3 regions of the Chitinibacter bivalviorum genome follow, and region 3 is predicted to be linked to each of the others. Evidence: predicted binding sites of a transcription regulator. Region 3 holds the regulator's gene; each other region holds the start of a gene.
The links. The regulator FNR, encoded in region 3, switches genes on or off when oxygen is low (the NO sensors DNR and NnrR bind a similar motif). The targets are predictions, from matches to a motif close to TTGATNNNNATCAA.
Positions count from the first base shown of each region.

Region 1: the regulator FNR is predicted to act here: its motif matches at 3,717-3,730, upstream of HQ393_RS11180 (FeoA family protein).
Region 2: the regulator FNR is predicted to act here: its motif matches at 1,946-1,959, upstream of HQ393_RS13435 (biotin/lipoyl-containing protein).

Region 1 is NZ_CP058627.1:2,361,274-2,368,565, forward strand. It holds gene pagP (lipid IV(A) palmitoyltransferase PagP) at 1-425, shown strand, start outside; gene purD (phosphoribosylamine--glycine ligase) at 500-1,774, shown strand; gene HQ393_RS11175 (linear amide C-N hydrolase) at 1,955-3,349, opposite strand; gene HQ393_RS11180 (FeoA family protein) at 3,812-4,078, shown strand; gene feoB (ferrous iron transport protein B) at 4,075-5,838, shown strand; gene HQ393_RS11190 (NAD(P)/FAD-dependent oxidoreductase) at 6,002-7,292, shown strand, end outside.
Region 2 is NZ_CP058627.1:2,824,100-2,831,391, forward strand. It holds gene HQ393_RS13425 (phosphotransferase) at 1-390, opposite strand, end outside; gene HQ393_RS13430 (helix-turn-helix transcriptional regulator) at 449-1,360, shown strand; gene HQ393_RS13435 (biotin/lipoyl-containing protein) at 1,411-1,917, opposite strand; gene HQ393_RS13440 (acetate/propionate family kinase) at 2,106-3,299, shown strand; gene HQ393_RS13445 (BPSS1780 family membrane protein) at 3,462-4,226, shown strand; gene HQ393_RS13450 (diacylglycerol kinase) at 4,223-4,597, shown strand; gene HQ393_RS13455 (DUF2721 domain-containing protein) at 4,662-5,072, opposite strand; gene HQ393_RS13460 (LytR/AlgR family response regulator transcription factor) at 5,062-5,835, opposite strand; gene HQ393_RS13465 (sensor histidine kinase) at 5,804-6,832, opposite strand; gene HQ393_RS13470 (YifB family Mg chelatase-like AAA ATPase) at 6,891-7,292, shown strand, end outside.
Region 3 is NZ_CP058627.1:913,858-921,149, forward strand. It holds gene bamC (NlpB/DapX family lipoprotein) at 1-668, opposite strand, end outside; gene dapA (4-hydroxy-tetrahydrodipicolinate synthase) at 777-1,658, opposite strand; gene nagE (N-acetylglucosamine-specific PTS transporter subunit IIBC) at 2,125-3,618, shown strand; gene HQ393_RS04190 (PTS sugar transporter subunit IIA) at 3,642-4,127, shown strand; gene HQ393_RS04195 (hypothetical protein) at 4,201-4,887, opposite strand; gene fnr (fumarate/nitrate reduction transcriptional regulator Fnr) at 4,912-5,658, opposite strand; gene hemN (oxygen-independent coproporphyrinogen III oxidase) at 5,815-7,239, shown strand; gene HQ393_RS04210 (sulfite exporter TauE/SafE family protein) at 7,256-7,292, shown strand, end outside.

The DNA.
Region 1 (7,292 bases), 1.4 Mb from region 3:
AAGGCACAGGTGGCTTGTATTTGTCAGGATACGCTTGGCACAATCGCGCGACCTACGATGCAGACAAAATCGACAGCTACAATGAATTTGCCTACGGTGGCGGCCTCGGTTTTCACCGCCCGATTGGCAATCGCAATGAAGAAATGATTTACGCGCTAGCCTTTGCAGACTCACACAAAAACATCGAGGGCCACGTCGGTTATGCCTATATGTGGTACTGGGATGTCGCAGGTCCACTCCGAGCCGGCGCTGGCTGGACTGCAGGCCTGTTTACCCGTGCTGATATTGGCAACAATATTCCCCTGCCATTTGCCTTGCCTATGTTTGGCATCAAATACGATAAAACCAATATTTTTGCGACATATTTACCGGGCGGCAAAAACAACGGCAATGTGCTGTTTATTTTTACCCGTTTTGATTATTAAAAACTGTGAGGCTTAAGGTATGAGGCGATTTCCGATACGCCGCCTCCCTTAGTCTTACTCCTGATGGAGTTGGTATGAATATCCTTGTGATTGGCTCAGGTGGCCGTGAACATGCGCTGGCATGGAAGCTGTCTCAATCTGAACGTGCGGCCAAAGTCTTTGTTGCACCCGGTAATGCCGGCACGGCCCTCGACAAAAACTTGACGAATGTCGACATCACCGACATCCCCGCACTGATCGAGTTTGCCAAAGCTGAACACGTACAACTCACCGTCGTGGGCCCAGAAGCACCGTTATCACAAGGCGTCGTGGATGCTTTCCGCGCTGCTGGCTTGAAAATCTTTGGCCCAACCAAAGCAGGTGCACAGCTCGAATCATCAAAAGACTTTGCCAAAGCCTTTATGATGCGTCACAACATCCCAACCGCCGAATATCAAACATTCGCCGATGCCGGCGAGGCGCATGAATACATCAAACGCAAAGGCGCGCCGATTGTGATCAAAGCCGACGGCTTGGCGGCGGGTAAAGGCGTTGTGGTTGCGATGACTTTGGACGAAGCGCACGACGCAGTCGATGCGATGCTGTCGGACAATAAACTCGGCGACGCTGGCGCGCGCGTGGTGATCGAAGAATTCCTAACCGGCGAAGAAGCCAGCTTTATCGTCATGGTCGATGGCAAAAATGTGTTGGCGATGGCCTCTAGCCAAGACCACAAACGCCTGCTTGACGGCGATGAAGGCCCGAATACTGGGGGTATGGGCGCATACAGCCCAGCGCCAGTAGTAACGCCAGAGATACATGCCAGGGCATTGCGCGAAGTCATCTTGCCAACCGTACAAGGCATGGCCAAAGACGGCATCGAATACACCGGCTTTTTGTACGCCGGCCTGATGGTCAGCGCCGATGGTTCACTCAAAACGCTGGAATTTAACTGCCGCTTTGGCGACCCAGAAACCCAGCCGATTATGTTGCGTCTGAAATCAGACTTTGTGACGCTGATCGAACACGGCGTAAATGGCACGCTGGATCAAATCGAATGTGAATGGGATCGCCGCGTCGCGCTCGGCGTCGTGATGGCTGCACACAATTACCCTGAGACACCGCGTAAAGGCGATGTGATTACCGGCCTGCCTGGTGAGCTGGAAGATGGTCATGTTTTCCATGCGGGTACTGCGCTCAATGCCGCTGGCGAGCCTGTCACCAGTGGTGGTCGTGTCTTGTGTGTCACCGCGTTTGGCGACAGCTTCAAAATGGCGCAAAAACGCGCTTACGATATTTTGGCGGGCATTCACTTTGACGGCGCCCAATACCGAAGCGATATTGCTTGGCGCGCGATTAATCGCAAATAAAGCGACACTAAGTTCAAACAAAAAGCGGCCTAGGCCGCTTTTTGTTTGAACTGCCAAAGTAAAAATTACTGAATAAAGATGAACTCAATCAAAAAATAGAGTCCACAAGCTCTGCATCACGACCAAACTCATCGTTCAAGTCTGGGCTGTAGGCTCTATTTTTGATGTCTGCAGATAAAACTATCTTTTTGCTGACTGCTTCAATGAAAATTCGCCTGTCAGGTCACGATAAACAATGGCATCCCATACGCTGCCGTCGTCAAGCTCGTAATTGATGAAATAGTTAGCGCCTTTCACCACCTGTTTTTTCACTTCGATAATGCGTTTCAATTTAGCTGATGAGCTATCTTTGCTTACTGCAAAATTGGCGGCATCCATGGCCAGTTGATCGACTTCCGCAGCGCTCCAGCCACCTGCTAAGGACATGATGTTTTGCGATGAATTGGATGGGTTCAAGTATTCGATATCCTGCGCTTTTTCGCGGTCTAGCGGAATACGCACGACCTCCTTGGCATCAAAGTTGACCGTTTTAAAGTCGAGCTGGCGGATGCGGCGGTTGTGTTGCGTGTGGTATTGCAACACGAGATTTTTTGTATCGTACGCCGTCGTCCAAATAGTTGAGCTGCGCATACCTTCTTGATTCACTTCACCACCACCTTCAGCGGCTGCAGTGCCGACAGTGAGGTTGAAGTTATCTAAAATACGAAATGCTTCGTACATGGTTTCTGGACCATCGACTGTTTTACGTGCTGTGCTGGCGTACGCAGCTGCACGCAAGAAGCGTGATGGCGAAGTTAAATCGCCTGGCAAACCAAACAGCCGTGCACCCGCACCAAATTTCAGTGATTTAATATCGTCTGCTTTACGATGAGGCAGCGGTACATCGAGGCTTGTATAGTTCAGCAGATTATTAATGTGCCAATCGTAATTCGGGCCGTTGGTGACAATACCCAAGGGCGCATCATGCAGCTTAGTAATGCCGTTAGTAAATTCGATGACCACAGCTTTACCCGTGTGGTCGGTGACCATCAAATGCACAGGGGGTACACCACCAATTGCTTCAACACGCACGCCAATTACATTGAGTTTCGCCATCGCAGCACGGACTTCATCGATGGATTGGAAGTTGGACAATAAGTAAGGTGCGAGCGCCAAAACTGGAATGCTGGTCGCCGCCTTGCTTGGGTCATACTTCGCATATTCGGTATACCCTTCTTGATAGAACAAGTTGACCGTCAAGCCTTTTTCATTCATCCCATCAATCAGATAATCTTTTTCAACCACATCTAAACCGACCACACCATATTTTGTTTTCCAGCCCACGCCTTTTTTACCGTCTTCCAACGTGGTTTGTAGCGCATAGTTGCGCGGGATAATGGTGACACGAGAGCGCAGATCAAAAGTGCCCCACTCTTGAGTGCGAGCGAAAATGTAAGCGCCATCTTGTGCTTGTAGCGTAATCCCTGTGCATGCTTGTGCCTGCTGAAGAGGTGTAATAGCTAGCAACGCAGTAGCAACTGAGGTGCTAATCAATTTATGAGCGAATTTCCATGATCTACGTAATTTTGACTTCATGCTTTGCTCCTTGGTTTCTGGCGAAATGAAAAACTACAGAATGTAGGCCGCAGTATCCTCGACGAGGAATTACTGGCACCAATTATTCGCATTGTAAAAAATAATATATAAGTAAGCTCATTGTCATTGCATGTTATATTTATGTCAACATGCAACACTGTATTTACCTGCTCTAGATGCTCAGACTTTTTGGCTTTTATCCATGCCATTGAATCAAACCGATACCCAAACAATGGCCTAAGGCATTTCAAATCAGTTTTGTAAATTTTGCTGATCGGATAATGTTTTGGCTGCGCTTTGACCACACGGCACACATAAGCACCGTCTTTGTCTTGCCCACCATAAATCACCCCCTCATTACTCATTTTTAAGCTAAATCAAAATCAGGCTAAATACGATTGATTTTCAATAACCAAAGGCGGATGATCTATATCTATTAAATGCAAATCAGTCTCGTTAATCATGAACCTTGCTCAAATCCCCCTCACTCAAGCCGCCCAAGTCATCGCCTTAGACCTACCCGCGGATCTTAGTCAGCGTTTATCGGCGCTGGGTTTACGCATCAATAGTGAAGTGAAGGTTTTGCGTCGCGGTTGGCTCGGCGGCCCACTGCAACTGCGGGTTGGCGGCACCGAAATCATGCTGCGCCGTGATGCGGCACAAGGGATTAAAGTTCGCCTCATCAGTAGCGAAATGCCATCGGCCTGCAGCGCCGAGGTTGTGGCATGAAGCGCATCGCACTGGTAGGCATGCCCAATACGGGCAAATCGACATTATTTAATCGCTTAACAGGTGGCACAGCCCGTGTCGCCAATTGGCCGGGGCTAACCGTCGAGCTGGCTTCAAGTCGCATCTTGCTCGGTGGCGATATGGTGCAGGTGTTCGATTTGCCGGGCATTTACGATCTGACTGGCGGCGCGGAAGACGAGCAAGTCGCACAGCGCTTTTTGGCCGAAGCGCATTTAGACGCCGTGGTTTTGGTGTTGAATGCGTGTCAGCTTGATCGCCAATTGGCGCTGGCTTTGCAATTAAAAGCCTTGGGCGCGCCTTTGGTCTTGTGCCTGAATATGCTGGACGAAGCCAAACGCGCGGGGATCACCATCGATGTGGCGGCGCTAAGTCAGGCCCTCGATTGCCCAATTGAGCTCGTGAGTGCGAAATACGGCCAAGGCATCCCAGAAACCAAGAAAGCCATTCAGGGTATGTTTGTAAAAACATCACACCAAATGGATTTCAGTAATATACCTAGCGCCAGTATCCTGCATCCACAAGAGCATCAGTTATTCAAAAGCTGCGTTCATCAACCACCTACCTTGAACGAAGGCGCAACGGCCAAGCTCGACCGATTTGTACTGCACCCTTGGCTGGGCCTGCCGCTGTTTATCTTGATGATGCTGGCGCTGTTTCAACTGACCTATGCCATTGGTACGCCGCTGCAAGACTACCTCGGTGAAGGCCTCGATTGGTTCAAAACCCACGCCTTGCTGCCCGCGACGGCCGGCCTGCCTGAATTTGCACGCGGCCTGATTGTGAGCGGTGTATTTGATGGCATCAGTACCGTATTGACCTTTGCCCCGATTATTTTCCTCTTTTTCTGCCTGATGGCTATCATCGAAGACTCGGGCTACTTTGCCCGCGCTGCGTTTATGATGGATGGCGTAATGAGCCGCATGGGGCTTGATGGCCGTGGTTTTGTGATGCTGATGATGGGCTTTGGCTGCAATGTTCCGGCGATTATGGGTACTCGCGTCATTCGCGATCACAAAGCGCGTTTGCTCACAATGCTGACGATTCCATTCTCGCTGTGCTCGGCCCGATTGCAGATTTTCCTCTTTCTCAGCGGCGCGCTCTTTAGCCCGACGCAAGCGCCATGGGTCGTTTTGTCGCTGTATCTGGCGAGTATTTTGATCGCGATGAGCACAGCGGTGATTTTCAAATCGCAATTCAAATCGAGCGAGCCATTTGCGTTGGAGCTACCCCCCTACCGTCTGCCCTTGTTTAATCACATTTGGCGTCGCGGCTGGGGCGAAGCGCGTGATTTCTTGCGCCTGGCCACCACGATGATTGTGATTGGTGTTGTGTTGGTGTGGTTGCTCACCAATTATCCGAACCCACAGCATAGCTACGCCGAAGTAATCGCCAAATTCTTTGCGCCAGTACTCTCCCCCATTGGGATTGAATCCACGCTGTCGATCGCGCTGATCTTCGGTTTTGTCGCCAAAGAAGTCGTGCTCGGTGCGCTGTCGGTCATCACTGGCCACGAAGGCGCAGCTCTGGCGAGCCAGCTCGCGCATACGCTCGATCCTGTTTCTGCGTATAGCTTTATGCTGTTCTCGCTGATCTATGTACCTTGTGTATCCACAATTGCGGCGATCAAGAAAGAATCCAAATCGAATGCCTACACCGCCTTCTCGCTCACGTGGTCACTGGGCTTAGCGTGGTTGGTGTCATTTGTGTTTTACCAATCAGCGCGCTTATTAGGATTCTAAACGCCAGCTCACCCCAAAAAAACGCCCGATAGTGAAAGCTAACGGGCGTTTTGCTATGGATCACTGCTAAGATTGTTGAGAACACAGCAATTCAAGCCATGCCTCATACTCAAAAAGTAAGGCTAGACTTAGCAATAGCACCTCACAAAAGGTAAGCTCACCCATGAATTCAACACACAAAATTGTTATCGTCGGCGGTGGTGCTGGCGGACTTGAGTTGGCAACGAAATTAGGTCGTGAATTGGGGGCTAAAAAACGCGCCCAGATTATTCTGGTTGATGGCTCGCCGACGCACATCTGGAAGCCTTTGCTGCACGAAGTCGCCACTGGCGCGCTCAATACCGGCGAAGACGAAGTTAATTACTTCGGCCACGCCTACCGCAATGGCTATCAATTTGAATTTGGCTGGATGCAAGGAGTCGATCGGGAGCGCAAGATGATTCGTCTGGCGGGCGTGAAAGACGCGCAAGGCGAGCTACTGACGGGCGAGCGCGAAATCGCCTACGACACCTTGGTGCTGGCACTCGGCGCAATCGCCAATGATTTTGGCACACCCGGCGCGCAGCAAAACTGCATGTTTTTGAATACGCCAAACGATGCTGAAAAACTTCGCCGCCGGATTCTCGATTTATCCTTTGCCGTTGGCGCCTCTGGCAATGGGGCAAGCAAGTTGACTATTGGCATTGTCGGCGGCGGCGCAACGGGTGTTGAGCTCGCGGCCGAGATCGACCACACCATCCGCGAGATGCATAACTACGGTGCGAACCTGAGCCCTGCGCAACTGGAAATCACCATTATCGAAGGTGCGCCGCGCATTTTGTCCGGTGCGCCCGAATCGCTTTCGCAATACGCGACCGAGGCTCTGGCTCAGCGCGGCATTATGGTGGCGTGCAATAGCCGCGTTGCTGCGGTGACTGAAACTGGTTTTCAACTGGGCAACGGCCAGCATTTGGATGCGATGATTCGCGTCTGGGCGGCAGGCGTGAAAGCCGCCGACTGGCTCTCGACGCTGGGTTTGGCGACCAATCGCAATAATCAGATCGAGGTCACCACCTGCCTGCAAACCCAAACTGACCCAGCGGTATTTGCCATCGGCGATTGCGCCGCAGCGCCCAACGGCGAAGGCGGGCCGCAATTGGCGGCAACCGCCCAAGTGGCGCACCAGCAGGCGAGCTGGCTGGCCGAAACGCTGATCAAGAAACTCAATGGCCGCGAAATCACGCCTTTTGTCTTCAAGCCGCAAGGCATGATGGTGTCGCTAGGCAAGCATACTGCGGTGGGTAGCCTGGCCGCCGTGGTGGGCCCAAAGCGCGATTATTATGTCGAGGGCCGTGGCGCCAAGTTGATTTACGCTTCGCTGTATCGCCTACATCAAGCCGCCGTGCATGGCTGGGTTTTGGCGGTGTTGCTGTGGATAGGCGATAAATTACGCCGCGTTGGCCGGCCGACTTTGA
Region 2 (7,292 bases), 1.7 Mb from region 3:
CTCGGCGGTGAGCTGCGGCTTGGCCCAAGGCTTGGCGACATGCCACGGCGCGACACCGGGTAGGCGATTGAGCATCAATAGGTCAACTATCTTGCCATTGAGCTCAATCTGGCTTTGCAACAAGATTTGCGGCATCGCCGCCGGGCTATGTGGCTGTAAGCGAGCGAGCCCGATCACTTCCCGCGCAGCGCGACCCGCTTGCCAACCCAGCTTAACGACCACATCGCCAGCCTCACCACTGAGAATGACCGCATGGCCATAAAAGGCGGCGATTTCTTGCACCAACTGCGCGGTTTGGCCGAAATGCGCCTGATAACAGGCGAGGGCGGTTTGGGCGTAGACAGATAATGCGGCTGGGGACACTTCTGCTGAAGACGTATTTTCTGACATTTGCTTACCAATTGCTGAATTTATGCCTTCATTTAATCAGCTTGCATACCCAGTTGGAATGTCCGAAGATGTCGCTTCATTTGTCCAAAAATCACATCAACTCATCATGGCGCTAATCTATTACGAACGATTTGATTGCGATGACGACGGCGAAAATCGCCTGGTGGGCGCGCATGTATTTCACAAAGCGTCACACCCGCCAATGCGGGAGCGTGGTTTGTTTATGTGCGGCATCTCCGAGGCGCGGGGTAAAAGCGAAATTGAGCGCATTGACGCCAATTTTCATGTCCTGCTGTTTTGCTTGGGCGGAACGGGAGAGCTGTTTGAAGGCGAAACAACATGGCCGTTTCACGCCGGGCAAATGGCCTTTCAACCCGCGCGCGGGCAGCGCGGCTTTCGCCGGACGGGCACTGCGCCGCTGCAAATTGCATGGTTGCTGCTCTATAACGACGTGCGCTGGGCGCACCTGATCCAGCCGCATTGCTATGTGAAAGACAGTGATGCGGGCTGGGAAATACACGATGCCCTCTCCCTGTATCAGCGTGAAGCCCAACGTCAAAATGATGGACAGAGCTATACCCTAGTGATGCCCGCCTTGGAAATGTTGAGTTTGCAATTGGAGCGCGCACTGGGATCGGCCGATACGAGCTTGGGCTGGCCGCAGCAATTACATGCTTTATTTGCCGAGGTCGCGAAAGCGCCCGAACGGGAATGGCCAGTCGAGCAATTGGCGCAACAATTGCAAATCACCGCCGCGCACTTGCATCGCTTGTGTTTAACGCACCTGGGCATGGCGCCAGGGCAGCGGGTGTTTGCACTGCGCATGCAGCATGCACGCGCTTTATTGGTCGAAGGTTTTCCAGTCGGGCAGGTGGCTAGCAAGGTGGGCTATCAGGAAGTGGCCAGTTTTTCGCGGCGTTTTCGCCAACACTTTGGCGTGCCGCCGAGCAAGATCAATAAATTACCCTAGCCACGTATAGCGATATAGCTCTTTTACAGAAAAGGGTTGAAGCCAATACATCAAGAAAGTATTTGACGCAGCTTGGCCAATTTTTTCAGCTCCTGCCGAGCAAATTCTAAAACCGCATCTTCATCGATCGTTTCACCCGTGGGTAAGCGACTTAAATCCAGCCCCAGCTTGGCTGCCAGCGTGGCGGCAGCGGGCTGCACCTGCAATGTGCTCGTCGCAGCCTGTGGCTGGGCGGCGGCAGGCGCTTCAGCGGCGCTCGGCTCGTTCACCGCCAGCTCGGGCTCAACGAGCCAAGTGCTCCCAGTGGGCTTTTCGATAATTTCCATTTGCAGCAGCAAATCACCCGTCGTCACGAAATCGCCATACTCAACCATCAGACTGGCAATTTGCCCCGCATCAGGCGCCAAAATGGGCCACTCCTGATCGGAGAGCAAGAGCGTGAGCAATAGGGTATCGGCCTCGACGTGCTGGCCCGGTTTCACGTGAAACAGCAGCACTTGTGCCGCATCGGGTAATTCCGGGGCACATATCAGATGGGTGGTGTAGTCAATTGTCATTATTTACTATGATTCTGGGCTGCCTACCTTGATATTTGCCAATACCCAATGCTGCATTGCAAATTAAACTATGCTGCATAAATTGGCGCTGCTGCTGCGTGTTTGTGCAGTAGAGCCCCTAGTATCGATTAAACGAAGCGCGGCAGGCAAGCAGTATGCGCTGTGATTATCCAACACGGAGTTTTGATATGAGTGATCTGGTCTTAGTAATTAATGCAGGTTCGTCGAGCATCAAGTTTTCTTTGTTTGAAACCGCTGCTGAAGGCGACCCGCAAGTACTATTCAAAGGCCAGATGGAAGGCCTCTACGTTGAGCCCAAATTCAGCGCGAAAGACGCAAACGATGAAAAAGTAGCGAACGAAACGCTACCGGCCGATGTGCCAAAAAACCACGACTATGCTTTGCGTCATATGCTGGCTTGGTTGCAAGCGCGTTTGGGCGGCCGTGAGATTAAAGTCGTTGGTCACCGTGTCGTGCATGGCGGCACCAAATACTCGAAACCTGAATTGGTAACGCCAGATTTAATCGCTGGCTTGGAAGCGCTGATTCCACTCGCGCCATTGCATGAGCCACACAATATTGCACCGATCAAAATCTTGCAGGACATCTTGCCAAACGCACCGCAAGTCACTTGTTTTGATACCGCCTTTCACACGACTCAGCCTGATTTGAATCAGCTGTTTGCGCTGCCGTATGAATTTGCGCAAAAAGAAGGCATCCGTCGCTATGGTTTCCACGGCCTGTCTTACGAATACATCGCCAGCGTCTTGCCTGCGATTGATACCCGCGCCGCGGAAGGTCGCACTGTGGTTGCCCACTTGGGTAACGGCTCTTCAATGGCTGCTTTGTTGGGCGGCGTCTGCCAAGCCACCACGATGGGCTTTACTGCGCTGGAAGGCCTGCCGATGGGCACGCGGTGCGGTAGCATCGACGGCGGCGTATTGCTGCACCTGATGAACCATCTGAAAATGGATGCGAAGCAAATCGAAACGCTGCTGTACAAAGAATCTGGCCTCTTAGGTTTGTCAGGCGGTATTTCTAGCGATATGCGCGATTTGCAATCATCTGATCAGCCTTTGGCGAAATTTGCGATTGATTACTTTGCGCGCCGTATCGTTCGCGAAACGGCGTCTTTGGCCGCTGCGATTGGCGGTATCGATTGCCTGGTCTTCACCGCAGGGATCGGCGAAAACGACGCTCTGACTCGCGCCAATGTTTGTCATCAATTACGTTGGTTAGGCGTTGAAATTGACGAAGCGGCCAATGAAGTACGCTCAGGCGAGCCACGTCGCATTAGCTTGGCCGACAGCAAAGTGGCGGTGTATGTGATTCCAACGAACGAAGAGCTGATGATTGCCCGCCAAGCGCTGGCCACAATCTAAGCCTCACACTGCAAAAAACCGCTGCTCGATCACACGATCGACAGCGGTTTTTTTTGTGTATTTATATTCAATTCATGCCACTTTAATAGAACGCATGAAAAATGCCCTATCCAGAGATGTTACTGCTAGCATTAGGGCACTCGTCATTACCTTGGGTTCACCATGCAAGAACAGGATGTCATTATTGATCTGGCGCTCGAACCGCGCAGCGTACCGGCTTCACGCGGTTGGGACTGGATCGTGCAGGCTTTTCAACTCTTTCGCCAAGCGCCAACCGCCTGGGTGGGCATTAGTGCGACCTTTGTCGCCGTGATGCTGGTCATGAGCCTGATCCCTGTCCTTGGCGGCTTTATTAGCACCTTGCTAGGTCCAGTATTGCTCGGTGGCATGATGGTCGCCGCACAGAGCACGGCGCAAGGCCAAAAGCCTTTGCTGATGGATTTATTTGTTGGCTTTAAACTGCGCACAATAGACCTAATCAAAGTCGGCGCATTTTATATGCTAGGCACCATGGTGCTGATTTTGTTGTTCTCCACCTTGCTGGTTGTCCTGCAGTATTTCGGGATGAATACCGAGCTACCTAAAGAAATCGAATCGCTCGATCAAATCAGTCATTTATGGCCATTAGGCTTGTTGATGTTGCTGTGTTTTTCGATTGTCTACAGCACCTACTTTTTTGCCCCGATGCTGGTGATTTTGACCGGAATGAATGCCCCCGATGCCATGAAAATGTCGTTTCTGGCCTTTTGGCGTAATTGGCCTGCGATTATGTTAATGGGGCTCATTGGCGGCGTCTTGATGATCTTGGCGGCCTTGCCCTATTTCCTTGGTCTGATCGTGGCGCTACCAGTGGCCTTGATCACCAGCTATGTTTGTTACGCCGATGTATTTCCAACACCTAGCCCATCTTCAGGAGATCCGCAGTGAACGAAAGCCCATTCAAAGGTAAAACCGGTATAAAACGCATTTTTAATGCTTTGGGCTATTCCATTGATGGCTTGGTGGCCGGCTGGAAAAACGAAGCCGCTTTTCGCCAAGTTTTGTTATTAGCGCTGGTCGGTATTCCAATTGCATTGATTTTACCCATGCCAATGTGGGGCCACGCCGTGCTGGTCGGTAGCCATTTAGGCTGCGTGATTGTCGAGCTACTCAATTCAGCCATTGAAGCGGCGGTTGATCACACCTCGCTAGAAAAACACCATTTAGCCAAACGGGCGAAAGATTTGGGCAGCGCAGCGCAATTGATTGGCCTCACCAACCTCACCATCATGTGGGCGCTGGTTTTACTAGCTCGCTAAGTACGGATTTAGCACATAAAAAAACGGGCCATCAGGCCCGTTTTTCGTTCGCGCTGCCGTTACATCAATGGCGGCGAATGTCGTCTTCAATATCGGCCAATAAGATTTTTAGCGCCGAATCAGAAACCATCACTTCCAGCAAACACAGCACCAGCGAGCCCACCATCAGGACGAGGCTACCAATAAACAAAATCTTGGCCCAGTCCGTGTGAGATATTGAAATCAACACCATAGACACAATGCACAACAACAAACTACTAATGCCAAATGCCTGCATATAGCGAATCAGCCAGACACGCATTTTCAGGTTGCCTAGCTGACGCAGGATATTTTCATGGGGATTGGCACGATGGTGTTCGTAGAGCTGGCGAATAATGCCCGAAATCGCCAAAAAGCGATTGGTGTACGCCAACATCAACAAGGAAATAGCAGGAAACAGCAGGGATGGTGTGTTGATACTGAAATTATCCATCATGGCCTTTCTTAAATTCTTTAATCACATGCTGCTGCCGACGACTCACTGGCAAACGCTCGGGTACATCACGCAAAATCACGACCCAATGCGAATCACCACCATTAATCATGGCGCGCTCGAATCCAGCAATACTATCGCGTGAAACCAAACAATTGCGGTGAATTCGCACAAACTTTGATCCAAATTCATCTTCTAGCTTAGTCAGTGAATCTTCCAGTAAATATTCACGATCATGTGTACGCAGGGTGATGTATTTTTGCTCGGCTTTCAAAAAGCGCGCTTCTGCAACGGGGATTAAATGGACGCGACCGCGTTCAGACACGCTGAAATGGGTACGTGCGCCGTCATGCTCATGATTGGCATTGCTACTGGTATTTTGTCCGTGATGCAGCTCCTGCGCACGGCGCAAAGCGGTCACGAGGCGTTCATGACGAATCGGTTTGAGCAAATAATCGATCGCCCGCACATCAAACGCAGCCACGCCATAATCTTCAAATGCAGTGGCAAAAATCACCGCTGGTGGACGAGAGAGATTGAGTAATTTTCGAGCCACCTCAATCCCGCTCATTTGCGGCATTTGAATATCCAAAATCACCACATCGATTTCATGTTCAGCAATTTGCGGCAATGCCGTCATCCCATTGGTGGCAGTACCAACAATGGTATGTGGACATTCTTCCGCACAATCGGCGAGCAGATCTTGCAGGCGCATCAGTGCGGGTAGTTCGTCATCAACTAAAAATAGGCGCAACGCTTTGTTCATTGTTTAGCTCCCGATAAGGCAGCACGATATGTATTTGATAATAGTCATTTCCACGCTGAATGCTGAGATTTGCCTCGGCATCAAAATATAACAACAACCTTTCTCGCACATTATCTTGGGCCATACCATTGCCGATTCTCTGTACACCTTCATGCACAATTGGATTTCGGATATCAATATGCACTTCGTTTCGCACCCGAAATGCATTGACCTGAATCGTGCCCGTATTGATGCTGGGCTCAATACCATGGTAGACGGCATTTTCAAGAAGTGGCTGTAAAATCAACGGTGGTATCGATGCTTTGCTCGGCATATTATCGATATGCCATTCCACATGCAGCCGATCACCCAGCCTGGCTTTCTCGATTTCTAAATAGCCACGCGCAAGCTCTACTTCACGCTCCAAGGTTGAAAGAGAAGTTTGATTTCCCATCGCAACCCGGAATAATTCAGACAGATTTTGCAACAACTGCTCGGCTAATTTAGGCTGACTACGAATTAAAGATAGCACTGCATTCAAACTATTAAAGAAAAAATGCGGCCTAATTCGAGCTTGCAGCGCAACTAATCGAGCTTCTGCCAAACGCGGCGATAAAGTTCTGAGCCACATCTGGTAATGCCACAACATAAATGCGGTCACCATCATCGCGACAGTGACCATCTGCATTAAATTAACCTGCAGCGTATCGAGCAGAATTTTCCCCATGCCCTGATAGACCAAAACAGTCCAGCACAGCACCAGACCATAAATCACCAATACACTGCGTGCGTAAGGCCATTTGGCTAATTGCGGCGCCAACAAGGCCAGCAAACCCATCGCGCCCATTAATATCGGTTCAACCCAGAAAGCCACATCCGTCAGCTGAGCAGCCCATTCAGCCCATGAATTCATCGCGGCAAATACATAGAGCAGCATGCCTAAATGCACCAATACCAAGGCGCGAAAAATAACGCCGAGATTGCGAAAATCCGGCGTGATTGGCGCGTTTTGTTCCATATTTCCCAAAATCCTTCTTACACTGTAGAAATCAGCATAGCACTTGCTAAGGTCCAATATGTCATTGGCGGTACTGTATTCGCGCGCTTTAGACGGTATGCACGCACAGCTTGTTACGGTTGAAGTCCATTTGGCCAACGGGCTACCTGCATTTAATTTGGTCGGGCTCGCCGACACCGAAGTACGCGAAGCGCGCGAACGCGTTCGTGCCGCGATTCAAGTGGCAGGTTTTGAATTCCCCTCGCGGCGCATTACCGTCAACTTGGCTCCAGCTGATTTACCCAAAGGGGCGGGGCATTATGATTTGGCGATCGCGATAGGTATTTTGGCTGCCAGCGACCAAATTCCGCTCGATCAGCTCAATGAATATGAATTTGCTGGGGAATTGGGTTTAACCGGCCAATTGCGCTCGGTACGCGGCGCGCTGGCTTTGGCCATGGCAGCGCGCGATGCAGGCCGT
Region 3 (7,292 bases):
TTGCTTGAGGCTGCTTTGGCCTCTTCCTTGGTCATGCCGAGGTTTTGCAACATCATGCCCATAATTTCAGCTTCAAGCTCTGGATTGGGTGGGCTTGGGGTCCAAGCTGTGCCATTCCAGGTTTCAGATTGTTGCGCGCCACCTTCTTTGTAGACTTCCGTCATGCCGCGGTGTGTAACGTAGATATTGACTACGCCCGGTGTTGCGCTGCGTTCAATACGCGTACGATATTTGTCTAGGCTATTGGTCGAAACAAATTGATCGACTAGCTTCCTAAAGAGGCGAGTGGCCAAGTCCACAGGCAAATTGGCACGATTTTCTAGCCAATCAGTCTCCATTACGCCAATTGTTGGATTGTCGATAGTGAGTAGAAAGCCATTGGCCAACCAGAAATCCTTAATGTCATCCCAGGTTTTGCTCGTCGAGCCATTGACTTCAATGTAACGAATGCCATCGTGACTAACAATACGGGCATTTTTGTATTCAGGCAGAACTTTCTGGCCTTCATCATTACGCTGGGTGTTTGCGTTTTGAGTTGCAAGCGCAGTATTGGGTGAACTATACGCGTACTGAGGGTTGGCTTGGACCGTAGTTAAGTCCGGTGGAATCTCAAGTGGATTTTTGTTTAGATTGTCGCTGGCACTGCGATAATCGACTTTGCTATTCATGAACGTTTCTGTCGATGAGCATGCGCTGAGCAGGCAAAGTACGGCGGTAGCTAATGTGATTTTTTTGAGGTGAATCGGTTGCATTGTTCTAACCCAAGTAAGCACAAATTATTGTGAGATCAGACCAGCGGTCTGCATCGCTTCAAGCAAGACGGGTTGAGCTGTTTGGCTCAATCGCGTCAAGGGGAGGCGTATGCCTGCTGGAATTTTCCCCATGGTTTCAAGAGCCCACTTTACAGGGATGGGATTGGCTTCAATGAATAGGTGGCGGTGGAGGCCTTGTAAGGTGTCATTGATGGCTTTGGCTTCGTCTATGTTGCCATTGGCAGCTGCAGCGCACATCTTGCTCATGGCCTGAGGGGCAACGTTGGCGGTGACAGAAATTGTACCGTGCCCACCAATCAGAATAAATGGCAAAGTCGATGCATCATCGCCACTGTAGAGTGCAAAATCTTTAGGTGCCCGTTTGATTAAATCGGCAGCTCTTTCTAGATTGCCTGTGGCGTCTTTGATGCCGACAATATTTGGCAATTGAGCTAATTGCAGGGCGGTGTCATTACTTAAGTCACAAGCTGTGCGACCTGGTACGTTGTAAAGCAAGGTGGGTAGGGCTGTGTTTTCGGCGATGGCCTTAAAGTGCTGGTATAGCCCACTTTGAGTTGGTTTGTTGTAGTACGGTACGACGCTTAAGCCGTAGTTTGCGCCAACAGCCAGTGCCTGATTTGACAGGTGGATCGCTTCGCGTGTCGAATTGGCGCCTGTGCCTGCAATGACTGGAACACGGCCTGCAGCCTGCTCGACAACCGTGCGTACAATGGCAATGTGCTCTTCAACATCGACGGTTGGGGATTCACCCGTTGTTCCTACGGCAACAATGCCGTTAGTGCCTTGCTCGATATGCCAATCAACGAGTTTTCGGAGTGTTGTGAAATCTATCTCGCCATTCACATCCATTGGGGTGACGAGCGCAACCAGGCTACCTTTGAGCATAAGTAGGAAAACCAATCACATAAAAAAGATCATTCTAACCGAAGCGTTAGAGCCTTGAAACAGCGTTGACTAACACTTTTCACGTTTTTAGTACCTTTAAGGCTGAAAATCAGGCCTAGGTAGCCCTAAATGTAAAGTTATGTTTCAAATTATTAAGAAGCTGACGAGTGGCTTGTAAAACTTGAGCCATCTCAAGATTATGGCGATCCACTTTGTGACATTCTCACTCCATTAAGGAAAAGTTTGTTGTAGGGGCGTTCGATCTTTCCTTAAGTTCAATTGTTTTCTGTCGCGCACATGTCGTAACGCAAACGTTGCTTAATGTTGCAATGACAGTTAATAATCGTACTACCTTTTGGATTTTCTCAGATAGCAATGGGAATTTCTTGGGATGGAGTCGTAAATAGTGTCAGCTTTAGCTGATCAAATAAATCTTAGGGTCGTTGTACTTCTAAAGGTGAATAAGATGAATATTCTGGGTTATCTACAAAAAATCGGCCGTGCGCTGATGGTGCCGGTGGCTACGCTACCAGCTGCCGCAATTATGATGGGTATTGGTTACTGGATTGATCCAAATGGCTGGGGTGCTGATAGTGCAACCGCAGCGTTTTTGATTAAGTCTGGTGCAGCCATTATCGATCACATGGCAATTTTGTTTGCTGTGGGTGTGGCTTATGGTATGTCTAAAGACAAGGACGGCGCTGCGGCGTTGGCAGGTTTGGTTGGTTATCTGGTATTGACTACATTGTTGTCACCAGGTGCTGTGGCTCAAATTCAATCCATCGACATCAAAGCGGTTCCTGCTGCCTTTGGTAAAATCGAAAACCAATTCGTTGGTATTTTGGTGGGCGTGATCGCTGCTGAACTCTACAACCGCTTCAGTGGTGTTGAGTTGCACAAAGCCTTGGCGTTCTTCAGTGGCCGTCGTCTGGTGCCTATCATCACCTCGTTTGTGATGATCATTGTGGCATTTGTGCTGATGGCTATTTGGCCTGTGATTTTCAACGGCTTGGTACACTTCGGTGAAAGCATCAAAGATATGGGCGCTGCAGGTGCTGGTATCTATGCCTTCTTCAACCGTCTGCTGATTCCAGTTGGTTTGCACCACGCACTGAATTCAGTGTTCTGGTTCAACGTTGCCGGCATTAACGACATCCCTAACTTCTTGGGTGGCGCTAAATCATTGGCTGAAGGTACTGCTGTATTGGGTAAAACTGGTATGTATCAAGCTGGTTTCTTCCCAATCATGATGTTCGGTTTGCCAGGTGCTGCTTTGGCAATTTACCACACTGCAAAACCTGCTAACAAAGCGCGTGTAGCTTCAATTATGTTTGCTGCTGCTTTGACTTCATTCTTCACTGGTGTAACAGAACCACTTGAATTCTCATTCATGTTTGTTGCGCCATTGTTGTATGTATTCCATGCGTTCCTGACTGGTGTTTCTGTGTACATTGCTGCAACTATGCAATGGATTTCAGGTTTCGGCTTTAGTGCTGGCCTGGTGGATATGGTCTTGTCTTCTCGCAATCCACTTGCGAAAGATTGGTTCATGCTGATCTTGCAAGGCTTTGTATTCTTCGCTGTGTACTACTTCGGTTTCCGTGCATTCATTACTGCATTGAACCTGAAAACACCAGGTCGTGAAGATGACGTAATCGAATCGATTGCTACTCCAGAAGTAACTGCTGCTGCAACAGGTAGCACTGCTGAATTGGCGATGGCCTATGCAACTGTGGTTGGTGGTGCGGCTAACGTAACTAATGTTGATGCGTGCATTACACGTTTGCGTTTGTCAGTCGTTGATGCTGATTTGGTAAACGAAGCGGCTGCCAAAAGCTTGGGTGCGAGCGGTGTAATTAAACTGAACAAACAAAGCGTTCAAATCATCGTTGGCCCTAAAGCTGAGCTGATTGCTGATTCGTTGCGTGCTGTTCTGGCTGGTCAAGCTTCAAAAAAGTAATTGAGGCAGCGCCACAGTCTAACGTGGCGCCAAAGTCCTCTAACCCCGGCGAGATCGTACTGCTCTCACCATTAACGGGTGAAGTAGTGGCTTTAGAGAATGTGCCAGATGCGGCATTCGCAACTAAAGCTGTGGGTGATGGTGTGGCCATTTTACCAACGGGTAATTTGGTAGTGGCACCGTGTGATGGGCAATTGGTTAAGATTTTTAATACCAATCACGCTTTTGCTCTGATCAACGATGCAGGTGTTGAACTGATTGTGCACATTGGTATCGAAACTGTGAAACTCGGCGGGCAAGGATTTACCCGTCTGGCTGAACAAGGTAGTTTCGTGAAGGCAGGACAACCCGTACTTGAGTTAGATCTTGAATACTTGGGTGCAAATGCCAAATCAATGATTAGCCCAATTGTTCTTACGAATGCGGATCAATTTGCACCACTGACCGAGCTAGCATCTGGCTCCGTGATTGCAGGGCAAACCGCGCTCTACACGATCAAACAAAAATAATTGATTCTGTTAGCAAAAACGCCACCTTCGGGTGGCGTTTTTTTTGCTTAATAGGTGAAAGTAGTATTCAAACTCAGTATTGGGCTAGCAGACTGGCGAGTTGATGTACGGGTGATGCTTCATTTTGCGGTAAAAATGGAAATAACTGAGTAGTTTGCGGATGGTGGGCGATGAATTGGCTAGGCGGATGCTCAAGCAAGTACCTGCGAGCTAGGCTCGCGAGTGTCTGGGTTTGTAATTGCTGCTGCGCCAAAAATTTGGCTAACTGGTCCAAAATATCAGGCTGAGTTAAGGTGAAATTTGTATTGCCCGTCGACGTGGGGGCTACACCATCCCACGCTAAAAAAACATTCGTGCCTTGCGGTGTCAGCAGTGCTTGCCATAGCTGATGCATAAAGCTTGCTGCACCGATATTCCCGCAATGTAGCCAGCCATTACTGATGGGTGAAAGTGAATTTAAGATGGGAGCGTGTAAATTGAGTGATGCAATATCGCCGCTGACTAGGGTAATAAACCCATAGTAGGGTGCCAGTGGCGCTGGGATAATAAATGCATCAACTAAATTGTGTGAGCGCTGCTTTAATTCGCAGGCGTAAGCTGCGTTTGGAGCTTGGATGAGCAGTAGATTCGAGCCTGGGCTGGGTGTATCTGTTTGGCTCTCTAGTGGATGAATACTGTACTGGCCGCTTGGAGGGCTGAAATTGAGTCTAGCGCTAATTGAGGGTATGAGCTCAGAGGGGGCAATCAGATGGGTTTGCATCAATATACCCCCTGTTGGGCTTAATTATTCATCGTGGCAAGTATTGAGTAGCTTTTTCAGGCTATCAATATTTTCTAATTCAATTAAACGATTCTGTACTTTGATAAAGCCTTGATCTTGAAACTTAGATAAGGTGCGGCTCACCGTTTCTAATTTGAGGCCGAGGTAGCTGCCGATCTCCTCACGAGTCATTCGTAAGTGGAAGCTGCTTGAAGAATAGCCGCGAATTGCAAACCGTTGCGATAGATTCAATAAAAACGCAGCCAAACGCTCTTCAGCCTTCATATTGCCAAGTAATAGCATTACGCCATGGTCACGCACAATCTCGCGACTCATCACTCTGTGGAAATGGCGTTGCAATAGTGGGATTTCGCGTGATAAATCTTCAATATCATTAAATGGCAACTCGCACACTTCGCTGTCTTCGAGTGCAATTGCATCGCAAGTGTGGACGTCAGTGCTGATGGCATCCATGCCCATTAGTTCACCTGACATATGGAAACCAGTTACTTGCTCGCGGCCATCTTCTGAAATCACGCTGGCCTTGAAGAAGCCTAGGCGAATTGCATATAAAGAACGGAATGGCTCGCCAGCACGATACAGCGCTTCACCACGTTTGATCGGGCGGGCTTGAGTGATGATGGTGTCCAGCTCTTGCATTTCATCTTGTGATAATCCCATTGGCAGGCACAACTCACGCAAGCTGCAATTGGTGCATGAATTACGCAGGTGGCGAGGTGAAAGATCGCGTACTTGAATGGGGGAAATCATGAAAATCTCACAAGAATAATAAACGTGCAGGAGGAGTATTGTAACTCTCTGAAGAGGTAGATACCCCAGTGTCATTGCATTTGACTTGATATAAATCAAGTTGGATCATTGTACTAGCTTTTAAGCTGCCGCTGCTAGTATGGAGAACGAGTAAAAATGACGATTTTGAATAGTTTGAGCAGCGCTCAATTGCCTGGATCGGCGGTGGTTGATTTTGATCGTGAATTGATTGTCCGCTATGACGGAAAAGGGCCTCGCTATACTTCGTATCCGACTGCAGACCGCTTTACTCACCCAATCTCGTCTGAGCAATATCGAGGTATTTTGCAGCAACGCTCGCCTGGTGCTTTGCTCAATCCTTTGTCGCTTTATTTTCACATTCCTTTCTGTAATACCGTATGTTACTACTGCGGCTGCAACAAAATTATTACAAAAGACACTGGCAAAGCTGATTTGTATATCAATTATCTTACAAAAGAAATTGAAATGCACGCTGCTGAGTTGCCCAATCGGCCGAAAGTGGGGCAGCTGCACTTAGGCGGCGGGACGCCGACGTTTATGTCGGAGGCGCAGCTTACTCGTTTAATGAATGTCGTGCGTACTCATTTTGACCTCTTGCCCACGGGCGAGTTCTCTATCGAGATCGACCCCCGTAAAGTGGGCGAGCCCATGATTAAAACCTTGGCAGAGCTGGGCTTTAATCGCATGAGTGTCGGGATTCAAGATTTTAATCCAGCGGTGCAAGAGGCTGTCAATCGGATTCAATCTGAGCAAGAAACACGCTCGGTGATTGAAGCCGCACGCATGCATGGGTTTAAGTCTGTGAGTGTGGATCTCATCTATGGTTTACCCAAGCAAACGGCAGAATCGCTCGCGAAAACCATTGAGCGTGTGTTAACGCTCCGTCCTGATCGTATTGCTTTATACAATTATGCGCATTTGCCAGAGCGGTTTATGCCGCAGCGTCGTATTAATGAGGCAGAGCTGCCGAGTGCCGATGTTAAGCTCGATATCTTGCAAAACTCAATCACGCAATTGATTGAGGCGGGGTATGTATTAATTGGCATGGACCACTTTGCCTTGCCGAATGATGATTTGGCTGTTGCGCAACGGCGGGGGCGTCTGCAACGTAATTTCCAGGGCTATTCGACGCATGCGGACTGTGATTTGCTTGCTTTTGGCGTCTCTTCAATTGGCAAAATTGGCGCTCATTATCAGCAAAATGTGAAAACACTTGAAGAGTATTACGAAAAACTGGATGCCAACGAGTTTCCAGTTGTCCGTGGCCTGCAAATGAATAGCGATGATTTGATTCGCCGCGCAGTCATTCAGGCTTTAATGTGCCAATTCGAATTGTATTATCAGGCGATTGAAGTGAGCTATATGATCGATTTTCTGGATTATTTTTCCGAAGAGATCACTTTGCTACAGCCTTTAATGGATGACGGCTTAATCACGATTGAGGCCGATGGCTTGTTTGTCACCGCAAAAGGGCGCTTGCTGATTCGATCGATCGCAATGATATTCGATCAATATTTGCGGACAAAAACTACGCAAGCAAGGTATTCTCGCCTGATTTGATTTTGTGTGTTGGCCTATGCTGGAAATTAATCTGCTCGCCTTGTTTTTGGCTG